3 regions of the Paenibacillus hexagrammi genome follow, and region 1 is predicted to be linked to each of the others. Evidence: a T-box and tRNA genes for the amino acid it is inferred to sense, from the RefSeq annotation. Region 1 holds a T-box; the other regions hold tRNA genes.

Region 1 (4,814 bases):
CGAACACGTTAATATTGTTAGAAACAAAGCGTACCGCGACTATATGAGCAGCGGCGAAGGAGATCACTCTTTGGAGCCGGAAAGCGAGTTTGATCTCGATAAATAAAGGAGACAGGCTAAACGAGCGACCCCCACGAGGGAAAATAACTCGTTTGCCTGTTTGCTCCAATTACTCGTGGTAATGTGCAGTAACTACATCATTGCATCGGACACAGAGTGTCGGATGCTCTTTACTTTGTCCTACTTCAGGTGTAACTATCCAGCAGCGTTCGCATTTCTCTCCTTCTGCGACAGCAATTTGAATAACCGTATCCTTCAAATAGGTGACACCTTCTGGCTTAGGTTCCGTTGGCAAGTGAACCTTCACTGCGGAAACAATAAACAATTGATCCAGCTGCTCGAACCCGCTTAACAGATTGTATACCTCTTCACTAGGATATAGATGCACAGCAGCTCCAAGAGAATTACCAATCACTTTTTGCTGTCTAGCCTCTTCCAAAGCTTTAAGAACCTCATCTCGCACATCCAGGAAACTGTTCCATTTTTGCTCCAATTTATCGTCGTAAAGGGTAGTTTGAACCTCAGGCAGCTCAGCAATTTGCACGGTCGGAAGCGTAATGCCCGGGATATATTTCCACACTTCATCAGCCGTATGAGGCAGAATTGGTGAGATCAGCTTTGTAATTGCAGTCAGCACCTCATATAAGACGGTTTGCGACGCTTTACGTGACGCGTCTTCCGGCGCATTCGCATAAAGTCGGTCTTTAATAATGTCCAGATAAAAAGAGCTCATCTCAACGGCACAGAAATGATGAATCGTTTGATAAACAACGTGGAACTCATAGTTTTCATACGCTTGGACGACCTTGCTGATCATACGGTTCAAACGAATCAATGCATAACGGTCCAGCTCAGATAGATTTTCTGCAGCAACTCGATCCGTAGCAGGATCGAAGTGGCTTAAGTTCCCCAGTAAGAAACGCAGCGTGTTGCGAATTTTCCGATATACTTCAGATGTTTGATTCAAGATGTTATCGGAGATTCTATGGTCGGATTGGTAATCGACAGACGAAACCCATAAGCGTAGAATATCCGCTCCAAGCTTGTTACTCACCTGATTCGGGTCGATCGTGTTGCCGATCGATTTGGACATTTTGCGTCCTTCGCCGTCCAGTGTAAATCCGTGACTGAGAATACCCTTGTAAGGAGCTTCCCCTTTCACGGCAACACCCGTAATGAGAGAAGAGTTGAACCAGCCACGGTATTGGTCAGAGCCTTCCAAGTACAAGTCAGCTGGCCACTGCAGCTCTGGACGAGCTTCCAATACACCGGCATGACTGGAGCCCGAGTCAAACCATACGTCCATAATATCCGTTTCTTTGCGGAAATGATCGCCACCGCACTTAGGACAAACTGTACCCTGCGGCAGAAGCTCGCTCTCGTCTTTGATAAACCAAGCATCGGAGCCTTCCTTGGCAAAAAGCTGCGCCACATGCTCAATGGTTTGTTCGTTCACGAGCGGTTCATTACAGCTGCGGCAATAGAAGATCGGAATGGGAACTCCCCACACTCGCTGACGGGAAATACACCAGTCTCCGCGTTCAGCGATCATGTTGTGCAATCTCACCTCACCCCAAGTTGGCGTCCATTTCACTTCCTTGATTTCATCCAGCATCTCTTGTCTGAATTTATCAATCGAAGCAAACCACTGCTCTGTGGCACGGTAAATGACAGGTTTCTTCGTACGCCAGTCATGCGCGTATTGATGCTTGATTTCTCCGACTTTCAGTAGCAGGCCTGATTCTTGGAGCTTCTCAATAATGACTTTGTTTCCCTTTTCGTAGAATAAGCCCTCGAAGCCAGGAGCTTCCGCTGTAAAATGACCTTGATCGTCTACGGGACAAAGCACACCGATGTTGTAGCGTTGACCGATGGCGAAGTCGTCTTCACCGTGTCCAGGTGCTGTATGGACGCAGCCAGTACCGGCTTCCAGCGTTACGTGCTCGCCAACCATGACCAGCGACTCTCTATCGTAGAATGGATGCTGGCAAGTCACATACTCCAGTTCACTGCCTTTCACTGTCGACAATACTTCTACGTCCGTCCAACCGATCTCTTTCGCCGCTGTTTCCAGAAGCCCTTGTGCAAGCACGTATTTCTTGCCGTCCACTTGCACGACAGCGTAATCGAACTCCGGATGCAAGCTGATACCCAGGTTGGCAGGAAGCGTCCAAGGCGTAGTCGTCCAAATGACGATGGCTGCATCCTGTGGAAGCTTGCCCTTGCCATCCTTCACAGGAAAAGCAACATAAATGGAGGAAGATGTTTTTTCTTTATACTCAATTTCCGCCTCAGCCAGCGCACTTTCTGACGAAGGAGACCAGTATACCGGCTTTAGCCCTTTGTAAATATATCCTTTTTGCACCATTTGGCCGAATACGCGAATTTGATGTGCTTCATACTCAGGCTGCAGCGTAATGTATGGATGATTCCAGTCACCACGGATTCCTAACCGTTGAAATTGGCTCTTTTGTTTCTCTACCGATGCCATCGCGTACTCCGCGCAATATTTGCGGAATTCATGAACAGACATTTTTTTGCGGTCCACTTTGCCACTGTTTGTGATCGCTTGCTCGATTGGAAGACCGTGAGTATCCCAACCCGGCACATAAGGGGAATCATACCCTTGCAGCGTTTTGAAGCGGACGATAATGTCTTTCAGCACTTTATTCAGTGCATGCCCAATATGAATATCACCATTGGCATATGGAGGACCGTCATGGAGAATAAATTTGGGTTTGCCTTTGCGACTTTCTTGAACCAACGCGTAGATATCCTCCGCTGCCCACTTTTCCTGCATTTTCGGCTCTGCCTGAGGCAAGTTCCCACGCATTGGAAAATCTGTTTTGAGTAGATTTAATGTTTTGCCGTAATCCATTTGCTCCACTTCCTTCTACAGTCATTAAAAATAAAAAAGCCCTCATCCCAAAAGGGACGAGAAGCTTATCTCGCGGTACCACCCTCGTTAAAAAGCAAGGTCCATTCGCATCATATGCATCATGAACTAACGCCTTTTCACTCGACCATGGATAACGGCATGACCCGATACTCTCTACTGAATTCAAGAGATGCTCCTGGGGGATATTCGGTACGCTGCAGAGGTTAGGCTTCCACCAAATCCCTAACTCGCTAACACTGCCATTGTCGTCCTACTCGTTCCAGTCATCGTTTTACTGCGATACAATTTACATGGAGTATAACGAATTCGCCCGGCATAGTCAATATGGCGAGCGCTGAAGCTGATTTACTCATCTCCTTGATCCATCTGCATGCTGTTCCAGCCCTCTGTATTTAAGAGCTCTAGTTGAGCCTCCAACAGTGTCCGGAACCTCGTGCGATAAATGGAGGCTTGCTTCTTCAATTCTTCAATTTCAAGGGCAACTTTGCGTGAACGCCCTAGAGATTCGTTAATAATGCGGTCGGCATTCTTCTCCGCTTCCTTCAGAATCAACTGGGCTTCTTTCTTGGCGTTATTCTTCACCTCATCGGCTGCTTCCTGCGCCACGATGATGGTTTTGCTTAACGTTTCCTCGATATTGGCAAAGTGATCCAAACGCTCCTGTAAGGCAATCGTCTGGTTTTGCAAATCTTTGTTTTCACGAATCAAAGCCTCATAATCCTTGATGACTTGATCCAAAAATTCATTAACCGAGTCCTCATCGTATCCGCGGAATGATCGGGAAAATTCCTTGTTATGTATGTCCAATGGCGTAAGTGGCATTGGTGCACCTCCCTGTATGCATAGGCTAAGCCTTATTCAAAGAAACATTCGCTGTATTCATGACGGAATCATGTATCCTGTCCACAAATACTGCATCCTGAATGTTTATTTCGACAGAAAACAAGAAATTCCTGCATAGCCGTTGGAGAAAATGACCAAATTCATGCATACCTGCCGATTATTACGCGAATTCTGCCTTTTTTTGTAACGCCTTCCACTTCAAGAACCTTAAAACGTCCAAAGCCCTGTAAAGAAATCATATCGCCTTCCTTGAGCGGCTTACTTGGGTCCTCTTCGGTTTTCCAGTTAACCCTGCAGCGTCCCGCCTGAATAGGAATGAGCACCTTGGCACGGCTAAGCCGAAAAACATCGCTGACAATACCATCCATCCGCATGGAAGCAACGGACAAATGTAGCTCCTCAAGTCGGGTTGAAGCAACCTGCAGCTTGTCCAGTGAAAGCAGCTCTGTCTGAACATGGACACGATGCACCTGAGATAAATTCATGTGCAGATAGCTGGCCGCCTCGTCTGCGACCAAGCAATGGCAGCCACCCTCTATAACATGAATATCGCCAATCTTGTCCCGCTTCATGCCGAGACCAAGAATGGCGCCCATGTAATCCCCATGCTCCAATGTGAGAAACTTACCGTCCCCCGACGAAATGGCCAGCACCGAGATATTCATTTCTTCATCATCTAAATGACGGTAATCAGGAGCGATTACAGCTCGTTTACGCTCCGCATCCGGATATCCGCCCTCGAGCCGGCAATGAACATCCGGATGACGGTTCACCAGGGTTGTAAGAATGAAAGTCTGTCTCGGGTCCAAAAAGTCAGTACGCTTGACTGCATGCTGCTCCGCCGAGCGCTCGACCCACTCCCAGGCTCGATCAACAAAATGATGTTCGTCCGGGTGAAAATGCGTGTACAGCTCTTTTTGAATCATAGGAACAATCTCACGATAAACGCAATCACTTGATACAACCCTTCCACAACGAAGTTAAGCGCAAGCAAAGCGACAATCGGGGAAAG
Region 2 (4,814 bases), 3.1 Mb from region 1:
AGATCCATTGTCAAAAGGGAAACAGCCCAGACCATCAGCTAAGGTCCCCAAGTGTGTGTTAAGTGGGAAAGGATGTGGAGTTGCACAGACAACCAGGATGTTGGCTTAGAAGCAGCCACCATTGAAAGAGTGCGTAATAGCTCACTGGTCGAGTGACTCTGCGCCGAAAATGTAACGGGGCTAAACACGCCACCGAAGCTATGGCAACGTGCAAACAAGATTTGCACTTGGGTAGGGGAGCGTTGAATGCGGGTAGAAGTCAGACCGGAAGGACTGGTGGACTGCATTCAAGTGAGAATGCCGGTATAAGTAACGAAAAGATCAGTGAGAATCTGATCCGCCGAAAGCCTAAGGGTTCCTGAGGAAGGTTCGTCCGCTCAGGGTCAGTCGGGACCTAAGGCGAGGCCGAAAGGCGTAGTCGATGGACAACAGGTTGATATTCCTGTACCACCGTAGCCGTTATGAGCGATGGAGTGACGCAGAAGGATAGTGACGCGAGCTGATGGATGCTCGTCCAAGCAGTGAGGCTGGTGTGTAGGCAAATCCGCACACCATAAGGCTGGGCTGTGATGGGGAGGGAAACTTATAGTACCGAAGGTCATGATTTCACACTGCCAAGAAAAGCTTCTAGCCAGGCGAAGGTGCCCGTACCGCAAACCGACACAGGTGGGCGAGAAGAGAATTCTAAGGCGCGCGGAAGAACTCTCGTTAAGGAACTCGGCAAAATGACCCCGTAACTTCGGGAGAAGGGGTGCCTCGGTAGGGTGAATAGCCCGAGGGGGCCGCAGTGAAAAGGCCCAAGCGACTGTTTAGCAAAAACACAGGTCTGTGCGAAGCCGCAAGGCGAAGTATACGGGCTGACGCCTGCCCGGTGCTGGAAGGTTAAGGGGAGCGGTTAGGGGTTTACCCCGAAGCTGTGAACCGAAGCCCCAGTAAACGGCGGCCGTAACTATAACGGTCCTAAGGTAGCGAAATTCCTTGTCAGGTAAATTCTGACCCGCACGAATGGCGTAACGACTTGGGCGCTGTCTCAACGAGAGATCCGGTGAAATTTTAATACCTGTGAAGATGCAGGTTACCCGCGACAAGACGGAAAGACCCCATGGAGCTTTACTGCAGCTTGATATTGGACTTTGGTACGATCTGTACAGGATAGGTGGGAGCCGTTGAAGCCTGAGCGCCAGCTGGGTGGAGGCGCCGTTGGGATACCACCCTGATCGTATCGGAGTTCTAACCTGGTACCGTGAACCGGTATGGGGACAGTGTCAGGTGGGCAGTTTGACTGGGGCGGTCGCCTCCTAAAAAGTAACGGAGGCGTCTAAAGGTTCCCTCAGAATGGTTGGAAATCATTCGAAGAGTGCAAAGGCATAAGGGAGCTTGACTGCGAGACAAACAGGTCGAGCAGGGACGAAAGTCGGGCTTAGTGATCCGGTGGTACCGAATGGAAGGGCCATCGCTCAACGGATAAAAGCTACCCTGGGGATAACAGGCTTATCTCCCCCAAGAGTCCACATCGACGGGGAGGTTTGGCACCTCGATGTCGGCTCATCGCATCCTGGGGCTGAAGTAGGTCCCAAGGGTTGGGCTGTTCGCCCATTAAAGCGGTACGCGAGCTGGGTTCAGAACGTCGTGAGACAGTTCGGTCCCTATCTGTCGCGGGCGTAGGAAATTTGAGAGGAGCTGTCCTTAGTACGAGAGGACCGGGATGGACGTACCGCTGGTGTACCAGTTGTCTCGCCAGAGGCATAGCTGGGTAGCTATGTACGGAAGGGATAAGCGCTGAAAGCATCTAAGCGTGAAGCCCACCTCAAGATGAGATTTCCCAATTCAGTAAGACCCCTTGTAGACGACGAGGTTGATAGGTTCGAGGTGGAAGTGCAGCAATGTATGGAGCTGACGAATACTAATCGGTCGAGGGCTTAACCTAAGAGCTTTCCGGAGGAAAGCTAGCTTCGGAAGCATAACAAAGTCCCCACAAAGTGACGCGAAGCTGACGAAGCGAATTCCGATTACTTTGCGAGGAGCCCCGAAGGTCACAAACCTAAGGGACCGGAAACAAACCGGTTTAACAAATACTCACACTTTACGTAAGTTTCGTATCTAGTTTTCAGGGTGCAAGTCACCTTGAGTCAAGAGCATAAGATGTTTCCTGGCAGAAGCATCGTAAGTATGCTCACCACAGTTTTGCTAACGCAAAACAATCGTTTGGTGATGATGGCGGAGGGATCCACGCGTTCCCATCTCGAACACGACCGTTAAGCCCTCCAGCGTCAATGGTACTTGAACCGAAGGGTTCTGGGAGAGTAGAACGTTGCCAAGCGATTTCCACCTTGTGGATTTCATTACGAAGCTGCGTCCAGTAAGGGCCCTTAGCTCAGCTGGTTAGAGCGCACCCCTGATAAGGGTGAGGTCGGTGGTTCGAGTCCACTAGGGCCCACCATAGTAACTTGTGCCAAGGGTGCATATGAACATCAAGTAATGGGAATACCATATAGGTCAACATTTGGGGCCATAGCTCAGCTGGGAGAGCGCCTGCCTTGCAAGCAGGAGGTCAGCGGTTCGATCCCGCTTGGCTCCACCAATATTCCCTGATAGCTCAGTTGGTAGAGCACTCGACTGTTAATCGAGTTGTCACAGGTTCGAGTCCTGTTCGGGGAGTCAAGTCCCCAAAAAGTGAAGAAATGCTCCGAGTGAGTAATCCGATTACTTTTTGGGGGCCCCAATTAACTTTGGAGAAGTGTCCGAGAGGCCGAAGGAGCACGATTGGAAATCGTGTAGGCGTCACAAGCGTCTCGAGGGTTCGAATCCCTCCTTCTCCGTAGCATGTAGTTTGGCGGCGTAGCTCAGCTGGCTAGAGCGTACGGTTCATACCCGTAAGGTCGGGGGTTCGAGCCCCTCTGCCGCTATTGTAATTTTGGAGAGATACCCAAGTGGCTATAAGGGGACCCTCTGCTAAGGGGTTAGACTGCGTAAGCGGTGCGAGGGTTCGAATCCCTCTCTCTCCGCCATTTCTTAATTTGAACGCTTAGCTCAGCTGGGAGAGCATTACCTTGACAGGGTAAGGGTCGGCGGTTCGATCCCGTCAGCGTTCACCATACTATGTGGAGCCGTGGTGTAGAGGCCTAACATGCCTGCCTGTCACGCAGGAGACCGCGGGTTCGAATCCCGTCGGCTCCGCCAGTATTTTTTAATGTATGCCGTTGTAGCTCAATTGGTAGAGCAACTGACTTGTAATCAGTAGGTTGGGGGTTCAAGTCCTCTCGACGGCATGTTTTTATTTCGGAGGCTTAGTGAAGTGGCTAAACACGGCAGACTGTAAATCTGCTCTCTTCGAGTTCGGTGGTTCGAATCCATCAGCCTCCATTCATATTGGGGATTAGCCAAGCGGTAAGGCAACGGACTTTGACTCCGTCATGCCTAGGTTCGAATCCTAGATCCCCAGTATTACACGAGCCATTAGCTCAGTTGGTAGAGCACCTGACTTTTAATCAGGGTGTCGTAGGTTCGAGTCCTACATGGCTCACCATTTGCCTGCAAGACATATGCGCGTATGGCGGAATTGGCAGACGCACTAGACTTAGGATCTAGCGGGCGACCGTGGGGGTTCAAGTCCCTCTACGCGCATCATATTTTCCAAAAGTGAATGTCTTTTGGAAGCAATTCAAGCGGAAGTGGCTCAGGGGTAGAGCATCGCCTTGCCAAGGCGAGGGTCGCGGGTTCGAATCCCGTCTTCCGCTCCATTTGTATGTTTGTGCCCTTAGCTCAGCCGGATAGAGCGTTTGACTACGAATCAAAAGGTCGGGAGTTCGAATCTCTCAGGGCACGTAAGGAAAGACAGCATGAAACGGGACGTAGCTCAGCTTGGTAGAGCACCTGCTTTGGGAGCAGGGGGTCGCATGTTCAAATCGTGTCGTCCCGATACAAGAGAATGTATCTTATAAAAGGCATAATCGGATCAGCAATTGCGGTCTGATTGTGCTTTTTCTATTTTTGACGTCTTATCGCTTTGCAACCGAACTTTAGGCTGTGTAAGATAGGATGTAACAGTTTGCAGATGAGAAAGGAAAAGGAGGAAGCATTGTGGTATTTGGAGCCCGTGTCTGGAAAACGGGAATGGCTGTCGCACTTGCGCTTTACATCAGTGTATGGCTTAACTTCACGCCTCCGGTTATCGCGGCAGTTGCGGCGATTTTTGCTATGCAGCCTTCGATCTATAGATCCTGGCGCTACTTCTTGGAGCAATTGCAGACGAATGTACTGGGAGCTGTACTCGCCATGCTGGCAGGGATGGTCTTCTCTCCTAATGCCATTGCTATTGGAATTGTATGCATTCTAGTTATCATTATTTGCTTACGGATGGGGATGGAAGAAACGATTGGCTTAACCCTTGTTACTGTGGTGGCGGTCATGGAAGCTTCGGGGGAATGGCAGTTCGCATTAAATCGCTTTTTGCTTAGTTTGATTGGGATAGGCTGCGCATTTTTGATCAATATTCTCTTTTTTCCTCCTAAGCCTAAGGAACAATTTGCCCTGCAGATTCATTCGGTTTTTAATAAAATGTCACTGCTGCTGCGGACAGTTATATCTGATGAAATGAAGGAAACTGTGTTTCGTGAAGAGAAGGAAGACTTGGAGCGCTCCATACAATCGTTAACATCGAAGTATGCGTTAATGGAGGAAGAGATTAAGAAGATGAAGAGAGCGGGCTTCAGCCGTATTCGTCAGCTCGTGATATACAAGCAGAAGCTGCTTGCAATGAGTAAAGGTCTTGGTATCCTCGAAGCTGTGGATGAGCATTATTTTCAGGCGGCGCG
Region 3 (4,814 bases), 3.1 Mb from region 1:
GCGTAACGACTTGGGCGCTGTCTCAACGAGAGATCCGGTGAAATTTTAATACCTGTGAAGATGCAGGTTACCCGCGACAAGACGGAAAGACCCCATGGAGCTTTACTGCAGCTTGATATTGGACTTTGGTACGATCTGTACAGGATAGGTGGGAGCCGTTGAAGCCTGAGCGCCAGCTTGGGTGGAGGCGCCGTTGGGATACCACCCTGATCGTATCGGAGTTCTAACCTGGTACCGTGATCCGGTATGGGGACAGTGTCAGGTGGGCAGTTTGACTGGGGCGGTCGCCTCCTAAAAAGTAACGGAGGCGTCTAAAGGTTCCCTCAGAATGGTTGGAAATCATTCGAAGAGTGCAAAGGCATAAGGGAGCTTGACTGCGAGACAAACAGGTCGAGCAGGGACGAAAGTCGGGCTTAGTGATCCGGTGGTACCGAATGGAAGGGCCATCGCTCAACGGATAAAAGCTACCCTGGGGATAACAGGCTTATCTCCCCCAAGAGTCCACATCGACGGGGAGGTTTGGCACCTCGATGTCGGCTCATCGCATCCTGGGGCTGAAGTAGGTCCCAAGGGTTGGGCTGTTCGCCCATTAAAGCGGTACGCGAGCTGGGTTCAGAACGTCGTGAGACAGTTCGGTCCCTATCTGTCGCGGGCGTAGGAAATTTGAGAGGAGCTGTCCTTAGTACGAGAGGACCGGGATGGACGTACCGCTGGTGTACCAGTTGTCTCGCCAGAGGCATAGCTGGGTAGCTATGTACGGAAGGGATAAGCGCTGAAAGCATCTAAGCGTGAAGCCCACCTCAAGATGAGATTTCCCAATTCGTAAGACCCCTTGTAGACGACGAGGTTGATAGGTTCGAGGTGGAAGTGCAGCAATGTATGGAGCTGACGAATACTAATCGGTCGAGGGCTTAACCTAATCCCATCCAAGTGATGAAGAGCTCCGTAGCGAACTCAAGTACTTGAATGGGGCCCCAAAGAATGAAGATCACAAGGTCAACACCTGAAGGGCAAACAACTCACACTTTACGTAAGTTTCGTATCTAGTTTTCAGGGTGCAAGCCACCTTGAGTTAAGAGCATAAGATGTTTCCTGGCAGAAGCATCGTAAGTATAAGCTCGCCACAGTTTTGCTAACGCAAAACAATCGTTTGGTGATGATGGCGGAGGGGATCCACGCGTTCCCATCTCGAACACGACCGTTAAGCCCTCCAGCGTCAATGGTACTTGAACCGAAGGGTTCTGGGAGAGTAGAACGTTGCCAAGCGATGCCCACGAAGTGGGCTTTTTTCATCCAAGGGCCCTTAGCTCAGCTGGTTAGAGCGCACCCCTGATAAGGGTGAGGTCGGTGGTTCGAGTCCACTAGGGCCCATTCTATTCCCTGATAGCTCAGTTGGTAGAGCACTCGACTGTTAATCGAGTTGTCACAGGTTCGAGTCCTGTTCGGGGAGCCACATTAAGGCCCGTTGGTCAAGGGGTTAAGACACCTCCCTTTCACGGAGGTAACAGGGGTTCGAATCCCCTACGGGTCATAAGTCCCCACAAAGTGGAACGAAGCTTTGAAGCTTATTCCAAATACTTTGCGGTGAGCCCTAACAGCATTACTTCATGGAGGCTTAGCTCAGCTGGGAGAGCATCTGCCTTACAAGCAGAGGGTCGGCGGTTCGATCCCGTCAGCCTCCACCATAACTTTCCTATCTAGTAGTAGGAAGCGAATGTAATAGATAACGACGCGGGGTGGAGCAGCCCGGTAGCTCGTCGGGCTCATAACCCGAAGGCCGCAGGTTCAAATCCTGCCCCCGCAACCAACCTCCAAGTGCGAGGTAACCTAGTGTGGAGCCGTGGTGTAGAGGCCTAACATGCCTGCCTGTCACGCAGGAGACCGCGGGTTCGAATCCCGTCGGCTCCGCCATTTATTTTGATATAGTAAGGCTCGGTAGCTCAGTCGGTAGAGCAGAGGACTGAAAATCCTCGTGTCGGCGGTTCGATTCCGTCCCGAGCCACCATTTTTTAAATTATTTGCCGTTGTAGCTCAACTGGTAGAGCAACTGACTTGTAATCAGTAGGTTGGGGGTTCAAGTCCTCTCGACGGCACCAGAGAACCTTCTTTTATCCTTAAGCGAAGATTATAGGGGCATAGTTTAAAGGTAGAACAAAGGTCTCCAAAACCTTTGGTGTGGGTTCGATTCCTGCTGCCCCTGCCAAACTTTTACGATGGCGGTCGTGGCGAAGGGGTTAACGCACTGGTCTGTGGCTCCAGCATTCGTGGGTTCAAGTCCCATCGATCGCCCCATTTTTCATCATTAGAGCCATTAGCTCAGTTGGTAGAGCACCTGACTTTTAATCAGGGTGTCGTAGGTTCGAGTCCTACATGGCTCACCACTTTACACCAGAAGGTGAAGTGGAAGTTTCAAAGGTAACCCTGGTTACATTTTCGGGGCCCATTATGAATCATGCGCGTATGGCGGAATTGGCAGACGCACTAGACTTAGGATCTAGCGGGCGACCGTGGGGGTTCAAGTCCCTCTACGCGCATCTTGCTTTCAAAAGGGAGTTTATCTCGTTGGAAGCATCCTTGCGGAAGTGGCTCAGGGGTAGAGCATCGCCTTGCCAAGGCGAGGGTCGCGGGTTCGAATCCCGTCTTCCGCTCCAATATTTGCGGCGCCATAGCCAAGTGGTAAGGCAGAGCTCTGCAAAAGCTTTACCCCCAGTTCGAGTCTGGGTGGCGCCTCCAAGATAAGCCGGAGTGGCGGAATCGGCAGACGCACAGGACTTAAAATCCTGCGGTAGGTGACTACCGTACCAGTTCAAGTCTGGTCTTCGGCACCATTTACGTACATGCAAGATCTAATCAATTTACCCTTGTGCCCTTAGCTCAGCCGGATAGAGCGTTTGACTACGAATCAAAAGGTCGGGAGTTCGAATCTCTCAGGGCACGCCATCTTCAAGCATGCCGGCGTGGCGGAATGGCAGACGCGCTCGACTCAAAATCGAGTGGGAAACCGTGGAGGTTCGAGTCCTCTCGCCGGTATATATTATCGGGACGTAGCTCAGCTTGGTAGAGCACCTGCTTTGGGAGCAGGGGGTCGCATGTTCAAATCGTGTCGTCCCGATCGTTAAAAATGAAGAAGCATAATTCGACAGTGATAATAAACTGTACGAATTATGCTTTTTTTGTATAGGCACTGCAATGATTGATTTGCTTGATTTGTGACGGTGCGCTTCTTCAAGAGCATGCAGGGCAGTTGCTTTTCAACTACTCGTAGGGGGACTAGTGACGGAAAGAGACTTATCGCGGCGCGTATGGCTCTGGTTAGTTTCAAATGAGAGAGGCTGCTACTAATGGAGCCGCTGCCGCAGTGAAACCATTTAACCGCAGGCAATGGCTTTCTCATTCAGATGCTCGCTCGTAGGTGATTGGTAGTAAGGAATTAACCGAAGACTAATGCTTGGCGATCAACGGCTCCAGGAACTTTTTCCAGCCATTCTTGATTGATCATGAATTTCGTGAGTTTCTCCGAGAAGGTCCCTGCTTTGCCGATAAGTGCCGTATAACTGCTTAGTAGATCATGCTTCATGACAGATCCAAGAGAGTATCCGTATTGTGTCAAGATGGAACCATATACACCGGCGATATGACTAACCATAATTCGGTCGGAAAACAGCTTTTGTTTCGTGTCGGTGATTTCTCCGATATAGGTAGGCGGTGAAGGTAACGAGTCCTTATCGAGCAGCTGGGCAAGCTCCCTGAACTGTTGTTTGGCTGAAGAGCTGCCTTCTAGTAAAAGTTCCTTTACCGCCTGGGTTTCAGCGATTTGCGCGAATCCCATGCTCAATGTCTCAGTGAAGCTGAGAATTCGTAGAGAGGCATACAAATTGGCTATTTCCATGCTGTTCAAGGGACGAGTATCACCCAGCCATCCGTTGAGATAGCTTGGCTTTTGCATCTTTTCTTGTGCTGCCGGTATTGGAAGGGTTGGTGGGCGCCAATACATCCCTTTGGACAAAAGAAGGTCCATCACCCGCTGTGAAAGCTGTACAGAAGCGTTCATACATTCCTCGAAATAACTGCGTACATCAGACCGGGCACCGGAAGCTAGTGCTTTCGAATGAAATTCAAGGCCAAGTAAAGCTCCAACTTGAAGATAATGAAGCAGGAATTGATCGCTATACAAAGCGGGAGCCGCTTTATTACTGTCAGAGGTAGCGAAGCCAGTAGGGATCGGAAATCCGTTACTGGAAAGAAGTTCTTTTCGTTTACACACAATTTCATGATTGATCTGTAAGGTATAGATATATAATTCCTTAATGTCTGGATCGGATGCATGATGATGGAACACATCCAAAAACCACGTCGACATTTCGTTGATGGTATAGCCAGTCCATAGATAGCCAATTTCAGAGGCGGTTAAAGCAGTGAATTGTGGACTGCTCATTAGGTTGTCACTCCTTGTTTTAACTTGATATAAGGTCTGAGCATATAGCTTGCGATTCGCAAAGGATTGATCGCTTTGCTTTGAAACAGCTTTTCGCCGATATAGCTTTGTAACCAGCTTACGACCCAGTCGAGGTCGTTATTGTCCAGTTGTTCCATTGCTCTTCTCAGCACGAGGGAATTTTCATAACTTTGTCGCAGGGGCTTTGTCAGTTCTTCATAGCGGCCTAACCCGCATAAATCATAAGCAGCATATATCCCTGTCAGTAAGGCAACATATTGACCAAAACCCATAAATGGCATCATGCTCCCAAAGCAATTTCCGGTGTAAAAAGTATTAGCCAACCTGGCACTGCGGCAAATCCTCAACAGGATAGTTT

Evidence for each region. A T-box is a leader RNA that pairs with one kind of tRNA and senses whether it is charged. The one in region 1 lies ahead of ileS (isoleucine--tRNA ligase), so its partner is inferred to be a tRNA-Ile.
Region 2: it has a tRNA-Ile gene. The T-box ahead of ileS (isoleucine--tRNA ligase) is inferred to sense a tRNA for this amino acid. The anticodon was not compared.
Region 3: it has a tRNA-Ile gene. The T-box ahead of ileS (isoleucine--tRNA ligase) is inferred to sense a tRNA for this amino acid. The anticodon was not compared.

Annotation. Positions count from the first base shown of each region.
Region 1 covers NZ_CP090978.1:1,969,272-1,974,085, reverse strand. The annotation lists gene L0M14_RS08495 (TraR/DksA C4-type zinc finger protein) at 1-106, shown strand, start outside; gene ileS (isoleucine--tRNA ligase) at 170-2,938, opposite strand; T-box leader at 2,988-3,235, opposite strand; gene L0M14_RS08485 (DivIVA domain-containing protein) at 3,305-3,781, opposite strand; gene L0M14_RS08480 (YlmH family RNA-binding protein) at 3,943-4,728, opposite strand; gene L0M14_RS08475 (YggT family protein) at 4,725-4,814, opposite strand, start outside.
Region 2 covers NZ_CP090978.1:5,418,841-5,423,654, reverse strand. The annotation lists rRNA gene L0M14_RS24690 (23S ribosomal RNA) at 1-1,927, shown strand, start outside; rRNA gene rrf (5S ribosomal RNA) at 2,205-2,320, shown strand; tRNA gene L0M14_RS24680 (tRNA-Ile) at 2,364-2,440, shown strand; tRNA gene L0M14_RS24675 (tRNA-Ala) at 2,506-2,581, shown strand; tRNA gene L0M14_RS24670 (tRNA-Asn) at 2,586-2,658, shown strand; tRNA gene L0M14_RS24665 (tRNA-Ser) at 2,732-2,819, shown strand; tRNA gene L0M14_RS24660 (tRNA-Met) at 2,833-2,906, shown strand; tRNA gene L0M14_RS24655 (tRNA-Ser) at 2,917-3,008, shown strand; tRNA gene L0M14_RS24650 (tRNA-Val) at 3,020-3,095, shown strand; tRNA gene L0M14_RS24645 (tRNA-Asp) at 3,104-3,180, shown strand; tRNA gene L0M14_RS24640 (tRNA-Thr) at 3,197-3,269, shown strand; tRNA gene L0M14_RS24635 (tRNA-Tyr) at 3,282-3,363, shown strand; tRNA gene L0M14_RS24630 (tRNA-Gln) at 3,371-3,442, shown strand; tRNA gene L0M14_RS24625 (tRNA-Lys) at 3,451-3,526, shown strand; tRNA gene L0M14_RS24620 (tRNA-Leu) at 3,545-3,624, shown strand; tRNA gene L0M14_RS24615 (tRNA-Gly) at 3,666-3,740, shown strand; tRNA gene L0M14_RS24610 (tRNA-Arg) at 3,752-3,825, shown strand; tRNA gene L0M14_RS24605 (tRNA-Pro) at 3,846-3,919, shown strand; gene L0M14_RS24600 (FUSC family protein) at 4,081-4,814, shown strand, end outside.
Region 3 covers NZ_CP090978.1:5,082,609-5,087,422, reverse strand. The annotation lists rRNA gene L0M14_RS23175 (23S ribosomal RNA) at 1-919, shown strand, start outside; rRNA gene rrf (5S ribosomal RNA) at 1,150-1,266, shown strand; tRNA gene L0M14_RS23165 (tRNA-Ile) at 1,298-1,371, shown strand; tRNA gene L0M14_RS23160 (tRNA-Asn) at 1,378-1,453, shown strand; tRNA gene L0M14_RS23155 (tRNA-Glu) at 1,460-1,531, shown strand; tRNA gene L0M14_RS23150 (tRNA-Val) at 1,610-1,685, shown strand; tRNA gene L0M14_RS23145 (tRNA-Met) at 1,731-1,807, shown strand; tRNA gene L0M14_RS23140 (tRNA-Asp) at 1,835-1,911, shown strand; tRNA gene L0M14_RS23135 (tRNA-Phe) at 1,930-2,005, shown strand; tRNA gene L0M14_RS23130 (tRNA-Thr) at 2,021-2,096, shown strand; tRNA gene L0M14_RS23125 (tRNA-Trp) at 2,130-2,203, shown strand; tRNA gene L0M14_RS23120 (tRNA-His) at 2,217-2,292, shown strand; tRNA gene L0M14_RS23115 (tRNA-Lys) at 2,306-2,381, shown strand; tRNA gene L0M14_RS23110 (tRNA-Leu) at 2,455-2,534, shown strand; tRNA gene L0M14_RS23105 (tRNA-Gly) at 2,577-2,651, shown strand; tRNA gene L0M14_RS23100 (tRNA-Cys) at 2,660-2,733, shown strand; tRNA gene L0M14_RS23095 (tRNA-Leu) at 2,740-2,828, shown strand; tRNA gene L0M14_RS23090 (tRNA-Arg) at 2,864-2,940, shown strand; tRNA gene L0M14_RS23085 (tRNA-Leu) at 2,952-3,030, shown strand; tRNA gene L0M14_RS23080 (tRNA-Pro) at 3,039-3,112, shown strand; gene L0M14_RS23075 (DUF3231 family protein) at 3,431-4,435, opposite strand; gene L0M14_RS23070 (NAD(P)-binding protein) at 4,435-4,814, opposite strand, start outside.